Regions from separate parts of the Paenibacillus sp. N22P23 genome, predicted to be linked through region 1. Evidence: predicted binding sites of a transcription regulator. Region 1 holds the regulator's gene; the other holds the start of a gene.
What was found. Region 1 encodes Rex, which represses fermentation and respiration genes when NADH is low (regulators of the CRP and FNR family bind a similar motif). Its sites were predicted from a motif close to TTGTGAAATATTTCACAA; they were not measured.
Positions count from the first base shown of each region.

Region 2: a site for Rex is predicted at 2,152-2,169, ahead of nadA (quinolinate synthase NadA). Genes of this name have one in related genera too.

Region 1 is NZ_JBXENT010000001.1:459,829-465,046, reverse strand. It holds gene AC506A_RS02340 (hypothetical protein) at 1-291, opposite strand, end outside; gene AC506A_RS02335 (cell wall elongation regulator TseB-like domain-containing protein) at 437-958, opposite strand; gene AC506A_RS02330 (amidohydrolase) at 958-2,259, opposite strand; gene AC506A_RS02325 (redox-sensing transcriptional repressor Rex) at 2,240-2,896, opposite strand; gene dinG (ATP-dependent DNA helicase DinG) at 2,893-5,218, opposite strand, start outside.
Region 2 is NZ_JBXENT010000015.1:16,868-22,085, reverse strand. It holds gene ftsH (ATP-dependent zinc metalloprotease FtsH) at 1-1,818, shown strand, start outside; gene nadA (quinolinate synthase NadA) at 2,197-3,135, shown strand; gene nadB (L-aspartate oxidase) at 3,177-4,793, shown strand; gene nadC (carboxylating nicotinate-nucleotide diphosphorylase) at 4,834-5,218, shown strand, end outside.

The sequences.
Region 1 (5,218 bases):
ATTTTCAGTTCGGATATCAAGCTTAAGCTCACGATTTCCGATCATGTTATCGCCTTTCGTTGCAATCGTATCGTAAACGTCCCGCAGATTCGCATCACGGTCCAGCTTTAAATCTATCGTAACCGAGCTGCGGTCAATTACCGGCTCGCCTTCTATGACGCCAGGTGTTTCGGCAACAATTCGTTCCAGTGGCCCTATCGTCGCCACATTACGGTGTATATACCAGCCGCCAACTAACAAGCCGGCGGAAATCACAGCAGTTAGAATGGCTGGAAGCAAACGTATTTTCATAGCAAAAAGCCCCCTTCATCGAACAATTTGCGCTGCACTTTCGTCTATCACTTGCTGCTATACGAAAGTATATCACAACCTGCTGATGCAGAGGGCGTGTAATAAAAGGGAACTCTGGTCGAACTTACTTCATGTCATTTGCTTTTTACCTGGCAGGCAGCTTATACGTAATCAGAAACACGCCATCACGGAAACGATAAAACTCATAATAATGATTCGTTACACCGGCTTGATTACGGGAATAAAATACTTCCCACACCGGCTCACCTCCGAATAATCCGAGCTTCAAATGGGAGATGGCGGCGTCCGGCTTCCCAAGTAGAAACCGTTCCTTGATCTCTGTTTTCGCGATGCCTTCATCTGCACGAAGCGTAATGGACTCATTTTGCTTCAACCATACATATGTAATGTCACCGTTATGGTCTTTCCCTTTCACAATCCAGACCGGTTCATCCCAAACATAATGATAAGAACTGTCCACACTGCTGAGACTGCCTCGATCCTTAGCCTCGGCTTCTGCAGCTTGTTCTTCTTTCCAAACAGGAGACTGCACAGACCGATAGTACCAGTTGAGCGCAATCAAGATCAGAATGATCAAGGTCGCACTAAGCGCAATCCATCGGCCTGCTGTCAATACCGGCGGTCTTTTGCGTCGATTCGCACGCATTAGCTCGAGAGCAGCCTTTCAAAGCAGCGCTGCGCCTCAGCGCGAATTTGCGCTTCATCCAGGAAGACACATTCGCTTTGCTTAACCACTTGAACACCATCTACCCATACATGCACGACGTCGCGCCCTGATCCGGAATACACCAGATGCGAGACAATTTCAGTCTGCGGATAGAAATGCGGCTGTTCGATATTCAAGGCGATGAAATCAGCCTTCATGCCCGGTTTGAGCATACCTAGCCGTTCTTCCTGCCAGATCGCACGTGCACCATATACGGTGCCAAGCTTGAGTGCTTCCCAAGCCGGAACTGCAGTTGGATCGCCTGAGATACCTTTGTGGATAAGGGCAGCCAAACGAATTTCATCAAACAGATCCAAATTATTATTGCTCGCCGCACTGTCAGTGCCAAGCGATACGGTTACGCCGGCTTTCAGCATATCCGGCACACGGGCAATGCCGCTTGCAAGCTTCAGGTTGCTTGCTGGGTTATGGGAGACGCTGACGCCGCGCTCGGCAAGCAGCGCGATCTCTTCATCCGTCAAATGAACCGCATGCGCGACCAAAGCCGGGCGAGAGAAGAAACCGAGCTTGTCCAGATGCTCGACAGGACGGCAGCCATAATCATTGACATTGAATTGTACTTCCGCAGCCGTTTCCGACATATGCGTATGCAGCGGCAGATCAAGTTCATTCGCAGCCTCTACGATACGAGCGATATAATCCGGTGGGCATGTGTACGGAGCATGCGGTGAAAGCATCGTACGAATACGACCGTTTGCTCTTCCGTTCCACTCTTGAGCAAATTGCTTGGCTTCATCCAGCTTTGCTGTTTGCACATCCGGCGGGCAAAGTCCGATTACACCGCGAGTCAGCAGACCCCTCATGCCGGATTGCTCTACAACCTCAGCTACGATGTGCATCCGATCATACATGTCGACGAAAGTCGTCGTTCCGGATTTCAGCATCTCAGCTACGGCGAGCGCTGTTCCCCAGCGTGCATCTTCATCCGTGTATTTGCCTTCCATTGGCCACATCTTCTGCTCCAGCCATACTTGCAGCGCTTCATCGTCGGAATAACCGCGAAGCAACGACATCGCAGCATGTCCGTGGGTATTAATTAAACCAGGCATGAACACAAGCCCTTGGCCATCTAAACGTTCAGCCCCTGCAGGAGCAGGATCCGGCGCTAGTTCATCCAAATATAGAATCGTATCGCCTTCCACAACCATATGCCCTTTTAATACGGGACGCTGTTCGTCCATCGTGACAAAAGTGCCGTTCTCAATCCACAACCGTTTCATTCTCGTCGTCCCCTTCTTCGTCCAAGTAATACGCTAAGCTCAGCAGTTCAGTGGTGAAATTCGCATAGTGGATGCGCACATGCTCCTGTACCCTTAGAATCGTTGGGGCAAAATTCAAGATCCCGTCCACGCCTGCTTCCACGAATTTATCTGCAACATTTTGCGCTTCAATTGCAGGTACTGTAATGATTCCAATGCGGATATTGCACTCCGCTACCGTTTCCTTCAATTTATCCATCGGCAATACCGTCAACCCGTTAATGGAGGCGCCAACCATAGATGGATGAACGTCGAATACGGCTGTAATCTTCATATTATCCTTCAGATACGTATTATAGTTGCACAGCGCTCGGCCTAAATTACCGGCACCGACCAGCCCTACATTCAGCGGCTGGTCCAGCTTTAGGATTTGACGGATCTTCTCGATGAGATAAGTGACGTCATAACCGATCCCTTTTCGACCAAAATCACCAAAATAAGCGAGATCTTTACGGATTTGGGCCGGATTCAGATCCAGCTTGTTCCCAAGCTCTTGCGATGAAACCGTCTGGACATCCCGCATGTTCAGATCGTTCAAGACCTGCAGATAAACCGGTAGTCTGCGAACGACCGCCTCGGATATTTTCATCGGCTTCATTTCTCCACCTCTTCTTCACTTGGACTTGGCGCAAGCCATTCGCGTATGCGCGGTACAATTTGCTCCAAATGCATATGTTCGATCTTCGGCCCCGGCAAGGAATACAGGAAGTATTTTCCATAATACGTATCAATCACTCTAGTATCGTAGATAAGAACGATGCCGCGGTCCTTAGCAGTCCGTACAAGGCGGCCAAAGCCCTGCTTGAAGCGAATAACCGCTTGCGGGATGGAAAGCTTCATAAACGGGTTCTGCTTCTGCTCCTGCAGCAATTCTGACTTCGCTTCTACAAGTGGATGGTTAGGCGGCTGGAAAGGAAGTCTAACGATAGCAAGACATGTCAGCGCATCTCCGGGTATATCTACGCCTTCCCAGAAGCTGCTTGTTCCGAGCAGAACAGATGCTTGCTGCTGTTGAAATCTTCTGGTCAGCTTGCTGCGATTACTGCTGTCGATCCCCTGTCCGAGAACGTGAATACCGGTCGGCGCTAGCGCTTCCTTGAGCGGATCATAGACCTGCTTCAGCATCCTGTAAGACGTGAAGAGAACGAGCATACGTCCTTTTGTCTCAATAGCTGCCTCTGTCAGTGACTTCACCAGCATATCATTAAATTGTGGATCGCCGGCCGCACCTTTCAATACAGGAAAGTTACGCGGAATAATGACCAGCGCTTGCTCTCTGTAATTAAATGGAGACGGCAATTGAACCGTCTTGAGTCTTCCCTGCTCCTCATCTTGTGTTAGACCAAGCTGTTCACAAGCATATTGAAATGATTTCTGAACGGATAAGGTCGCTGAAGTGAGAATGACGCTTTTCTTAATATCGAAGAAATAAGTTCGCAGCTGGCTGCTCACATCTGCAGGTACAGCATACAGCTGAATCGATTTCGCTCTTGAATTGCTGTTTGCTTCAAGCCAGTATACCGTATCTGTCTTATCCGCCTTCATAAACTGACGCAGATCATCTCTTGCCCTTGACAGATCTTTGATCGTGCCGCTTAAATCCGTCACCAGCGCGGCAATGCCAGGATCGTCGATCTCTTCTTTGATGGCAGCAAACACTTTATCGAGCGGACGAATGATTTGGCTTAAGTAGCCGTTAATCGCTTCCTCAATGAGCTGTGCATCCGACCAATAGTCCGGCAGCTTAGCGCTGCGGAGTCTGAGTACGAACTGTCCGGTCTCGCCGCTTGTGGCGTCTCCTGAGCTCTTCGTACCGGAAGCACTGTTTCCCATCAAGGTGTACAGCATTTCAAATAAACGATCCCATTCATCACGCAAGTCGCCGAATACGGGAACAACTTCATCAATTTCTTCGCGCCATTTCTGGGTTTTCTCGACATTCTCATTCGCCAGCCTGCTCTTGAGTGCAATCAATTGACCATTGCGTGCATCTTTGCAGAGTCTGATCACCGGGTGCTGAACGGAATAGTAGGAAACCTGTGTGCCTAGATGTTTGCCTGCGACTTCTTCCAAATGATGGGCCTCATCGAGGATAAGATGCTCATAACCCGGAAGCAAGCGGTGATCGGCTCGAATGTCAGTGAAGAGCATCGAGTGATTCGTAATGACGACATCCGCAATATTCGCTTCCTGCTTCGCCCTGTGATAGTAGCAGCGTTTGAACCAAGGACATGCACGATTGAGACAGGAGTCCGTATCACTGGCAACCGTCCCCCAGAAATCAGCACCGCGATTACCGAAATTCAATTCTTCTTGATCACCATGATTCGATTCGCTGAGCCATACGACCATCTGCGAAGCCGTAATTCTGTCCTCGGCCGGTGAAGCGAAATCACGCATATTTACTTTACCTTCAAACTTGCGTAAACATAAATAATTGCCGCGTCCTTTAAAGACGGCGGCTCGGAATGGATAAGGCATGACAGCCTGCAGCAGCGGCAGATCGCGCGCACGCAGTTGTTCCTGCAGGTTGATCGTATGCGTACTGACGACTATCTTCTTATTGTGCTGGACACCATAGTACAGAGCTGGGATAAGGTATCCCAGCGACTTTCCTGTGCCTGTACCCGCTTCAATGAGCAAATGACGCTCTTCATCCAGCGCATCAATCACTTCTTGAAACATCATATTTTGCGGCTCGCGTTCTTCATAACCGGAAATTAGGGCGGCAATTTCACTCTTGATATGCGTCAGAAATTGCGGGAACGTCCAGTCTGTCACAGACGTTCCAGATTCCTCATCCATGTTTTCCCTTGGATGCTGCTCTTCCGACCAATCGCCTGCCTTCATGGCAAATTGACGGAAGTAATGATAGGCGTCAGGATCGATGGAAGTTTGCGTTTCTTTAATGAACGCCATT
Region 2 (5,218 bases), on a different contig from region 1:
TACAAGAACAAACCGGAAAGTTCGGATTCAGCCCAATTCTACACTCATGCCAGCGTTGAGGAGTTTGTCGTTAAAGAAATTAACGACGCGCAGCTAAAAAACAAATTCGCAATGGAAGTTAAGCCGATGGAAGGACAGAGCATTTGGCTCACCTTCTTGACCTCCATCATTCCATTCGTGATCATCTTTATTTTGTTCTTCTTCCTGATCAATCAGGCGCAAGGCGGCGGCGGCAAAGTGATGAACTTTGGCAAGAGCCGTGCCAGATTGTATAACGAAGAGAAGAAGCGCGTAACATTCGAGGATGTGGCAGGCGCCGACGAGGAGAAACAAGAACTTGTCGAGGTTGTCGAATTCTTGAAGGATCCGCGCAAATTCGCAGCCGTAGGCGCTCGTATTCCGAAAGGGGTACTGCTCGTCGGCCCTCCGGGTACTGGTAAAACGTTGCTTGCTCGCGCAGTTGCAGGCGAAGCAGGCGTACCGTTCTTCAGCATATCCGGTTCGGACTTCGTTGAAATGTTCGTCGGTGTCGGTGCTTCCCGTGTTCGTGACTTGTTCGAGAATGCGAAGAAGAATGCACCATGTATTATCTTTATCGATGAAATCGATGCCGTTGGACGTCAGCGCGGTGCCGGTCTCGGCGGCGGGCATGATGAGCGCGAACAAACGCTCAATCAGCTCCTCGTTGAAATGGACGGCTTCGGAGCTAACGAAGGCATCATTATCGTGGCGGCAACCAACCGTCCGGATATTCTTGACCCTGCCCTTCTTCGTCCAGGTCGTTTTGACCGTCAAATTACGGTTGACCGTCCGGATGTGAAAGGCCGTGAAGCAGTACTGAAAGTGCATGCGCGCAATAAGCCGCTTAACAAAGACGTCAAACTCGATGTTATCGCGAAGCGCACAACAGGCTTTACCGGTGCGGATCTAGAGAACCTGCTTAACGAAGCAGCGCTTCTGGCCGCTCGCCGCAACAAGAAAGAAATCGCAATGTCCGAAGTGGACGAAGCGATTGACCGCGTTATCGTCGGTACAGAGAAACGCAGCCGCGTCATCAGTGACCGTGAGAAGCGGATCGTTGCCTATCATGAAGCGGGCCATACGATTGCAGGCTATTTCCTCGAGCATGCGGATCAGGTTCACAAAGTAACGATTATCCCGCGCGGACGCGCAGGCGGCTATGTCATCATGCTTCCAAAAGATGGCGACCGCATGCTGACAACGAAGCAGGAATTGCTCGATAAAGTAACGGGATTGCTTGCCGGCCGCGTAGCCGAAGAGATCTACATCGGCGAAATCGGCACTGGCGCATACAGTGATTTCAAATCAGCGACGAGCATTGTTCGTGCGATGATTATGGAATACGGGATGAGCGACAAGCTCGGACCGATGCAATTCGGCAGCAGCTCGCAAAGCCAAGTTTTCTTGGGCCGTGACATTGGACATGAGCAGAACTACTCCGATGCCATCGCTTATGAAATTGACCAAGAGATGCAGAGCTTCATTCAAGACTGCTATGCTCGTGCGAAACAGCTTCTTACGGAGAAGAGCAAAGAAATGCATCTCATTGCACAAACGCTCCTTACCGAAGAAACGTTGGAGATTGAGCAAATCAAGCGTCTGATCGAAGGCGGATCTGCAGTAGATGGCGAGGGCGAAAGCAGTACAGTAGTTTCCTCCGAGCCAAAAGCAGAGCCGATTATCGATACGATTGGCGGCGTGAAGGTTCGTATCGGTTCGAAGGAGCCAGGCGAATTGACACCTCCAATTGATCCAGACAGCGGTAACGAAGACGACGACGGTACACCGAAGTCCTAATGAATAGAAGTTGATAGTCCTCAAAGGCTGTCCGGTCGCAGGCAACTGCACGGGCAGCCTTTTTTGCGAAAATGACGCTTTAGCGCTATAGAGGGAGGACGAGTAAGCCTGCGGGCTTGGTAACTTCCTTACATGCGTAAACCTTCCGTAGATCGGTTAAAACGGCCTCTTTTGTCTGTTGACAGCTTACACGACCTTGTGTAAATTTAAGGTTAATCCCTTGTAAAGGCTCTTGCGAATCAAGCAGCTTGCGACGTGGGCATGATAAGGATTATGAAATACACAGCGGAATAACAGCATTTTCGATAAATCATGGTGAACGAACAGCCAAGTTTGTGCATCAGTTCACAAAGTTAGTGAAAAGAGGGGAATTTAGCTATGGAAGCATTGGCTCTCGAAAGGAAAGCGGAACAAAACCGTGAACTACGGGAACGATTGTTGCAATTGAAGAAAGAGCGTAACGCCATTATACTTGCGCATTATTATCAGCGTGATGAAATTCAAGAAGTGGCCGATTTCCGTGGAGACTCCTTCCTGCTTGCGCAGAAGGCAGCGGAAACGGATGCAGATGTAATCGTGTTTTGCGGTGTTCATTTTATGGGCGAAAGCGCTAAAATTCTGGCGCCGAACAAGACCGTTATCATTCCCGATGAGCGTGCCGGCTGTCCAATGGCTGACATGGTAAACGTCGATGGCTTGCGGAAGCTGAAAGCACAGCATCCGAATGCGAAAGTCGTCACCTATATCAACTCTTCCGCCGAAATCAAAGCGGAAACCGATATTTGCTGTACCTCTGCTAATGCCGTGCGTGTCGTGAATTCGGTCGATTCAGACGAAATTATTTGGGTGCCGGACAAGAACCTTGGTCATTATGTGCAGCAGAAGACGGACAAAAAAATGATCATCTGGGAAGGCTACTGCAACACGCATGACATGCTGACCGTCAAAGATGTTGAAGAAATGAAAGCGAAATATCCAAACGCACAGTTCGTCGTTCATCCTGAATGCCGTCCTGAAGTGGTAGAGCTTGGCGATTTCGTTGGCAGTACAACCGCCATTATAAAATATTGTAAAGAATCGGATTGCCAAGAATTTATCGTCGGAACAGAAGATGGAACAGGGTATCAGCTTCGTCTGGACAGCCCGAACAAAACCTTCCACTTTGCAACGAAGTACTTGGTTTGTCCGAACATGAAAGTAAACAACCTAAAGAAGCTCGTTAAATGTCTGGAAACAATGCAGCCGCAAATTTACGTGCCAGAGCAGGTTGCCAATCAAGCCCGTCTATCCCTGGAGCGCATGTTACAAGTGAAGTAGCATGCGCTACTCTCTTTCCATGAGAAAGGAAAGTTGCACTTATGATTCCACGTTATCTCGTTGATGTTGAACTCGAAGGGCTGCCAGTCATTCATAAAGATGTCATTGTTATCGGGGCCGGCATTGCCGGTCTTTTTACCGCGATTAAAGCCAGTGAGACGAATGATGTGCTCATGATTACGAAGAAGTCGCTTATGGACAGCAATACGCGTTATGCGCAAGGCGGCATTGCGGCCGTTATTTCCGAGGATGACTCCCCGGCCTATCATCGTCAGGATACGCTTATTGCCGGTGCCGGACTTTGTTCGCATGAAGCCGTCGATGTACTCGTGCATGAAGGCACGAAAGGCGTAGAGGATTTGGTCCGCATGGGCACACAGTTTGACCAAGAGAACGGCGAGTTTGCGCTCACCAAGGAAGGTGCGCACAGTCAGCGCCGTATTTTGCATGCCAATGGAGATGCAACCGGCTTCGAAATCGTTCGTGCATTGTCGGAGAAAGCGATTGCGAATCCGCGCATTGAAGTCTGGGATGATCATTTTGTCATCGATCTGATTACGGATGACGGTGTTTGCGTGGGCGCACTGGTGCAGAAGCCGGATGGACAGCGATTGTTCGTGCGCGGCAAAGCAACCATTCTCTGCTCTGGCGGAGCAGGGCAGCTATATCGTTATACGACGAATCCTGAAGTGGCTACCGGAGACGGAATTGCAATGGCTTATCGTGCAGGTGCATACATACAAGATGTGGAGTTTATTCAATTTCATCCAACATCGCTCTGTTACCCGGGCGCGCCTCGTTTTCTGATTTCGGAAGCGGTTCGCGGCGAGGGTGCGGTGCTTCGGAACATTCGCGGTGAGCGGTTTATGGAGAAATACCATGAGCAGCTTGAGCTGGCTCCGCGCGATGTCGTTGCCCGAGCGATTGTGAGCGAGATGGAAGCGACCAAGTCCACCTTTGTTTATATTGATGTGACACATGAATCAGCGGATATGGTGAGACACCGGTTTCCGAATATTTATGAGTTCTGTTTGAATTTCGGACTTGATTTGACGTCGGATTGGATTCCCGTTGCCCCTGCGGCGCATTATATGATGGGCGGCGTAAAAACCGACTTGAGCGGCGAGACGAATTTACGGCGGCTGTTTGCCTGCGGCGAATGCTCATCGACCGGCGTTCACGGTGCGAATCGCTTGGCGAGCAATTCATTGTCCGAAGCGATCGTATTTGGACGGCGAATCGTGGAACGTATTAATGCGCTGCCTCCGCTTGAAGGCCATACCGATATCCGCATGACATCGCTGAAGCGGAGCGAATCGCCAATTCAGGCGGTAGTCGAGAAGCGGTTGAAGCTGCAGAAGACGATGGTTCGCTACGTTGGGTTGAATCGTGATGCCAGTGGGCTGAACAAAGGGCTCGAGGAGTTGAAGCGGCTGCGATCCATTTTTCAATCCGTCATTACGAAACGTGAAGAATACGAGTTTGCGAATCTGCTGACATGCGCGATACTCACGGCAGAGTCTGCCCTGACACGGGAAGAAAGCCGCGGCGCGCATAGTCGTGAAGATTTTCCGGAGCGAAATGATGTGCTCTGGCGCAAGCATACCGTCCTCCACCGGGAGTACGGGATAACAGAGGAGCGAATTGAAGATGTATGACGTACAATTTGCAGCGTCGTTTGGGAGCAGTGCGACTGATATGCTGCGGGCTCAAATAAAGGCGTGGCTTGCTGAAGATATTGGAACAGGCGATATTACTAGCTGGGCGACGATTCCTGCGGGAACCCGTTCAAAGGCTGTTATTCATGTGAAGGAGGATGGAATACTGGCAGGTGTGCCGATTGCCGGGCTTGTTTTCGAGGTAGTTGACCCATCGCTGGAATTTCGTCCACTCGCTGCGGATGGTGATGCCGTGACTAAGGGCACTATATTGGCTGAAGTCGAAGGCAGCACGCACAGTATTCTGACTGGTGAGCGCCTGGCACTGAATCTCATGCAGCGTTTGTCCGGCATTGCAACCAAAACCCGTTCATTTGTCCAAGCCATCGAAGGACTTCCTACACGTCTGGTTGATACGCGCAAAA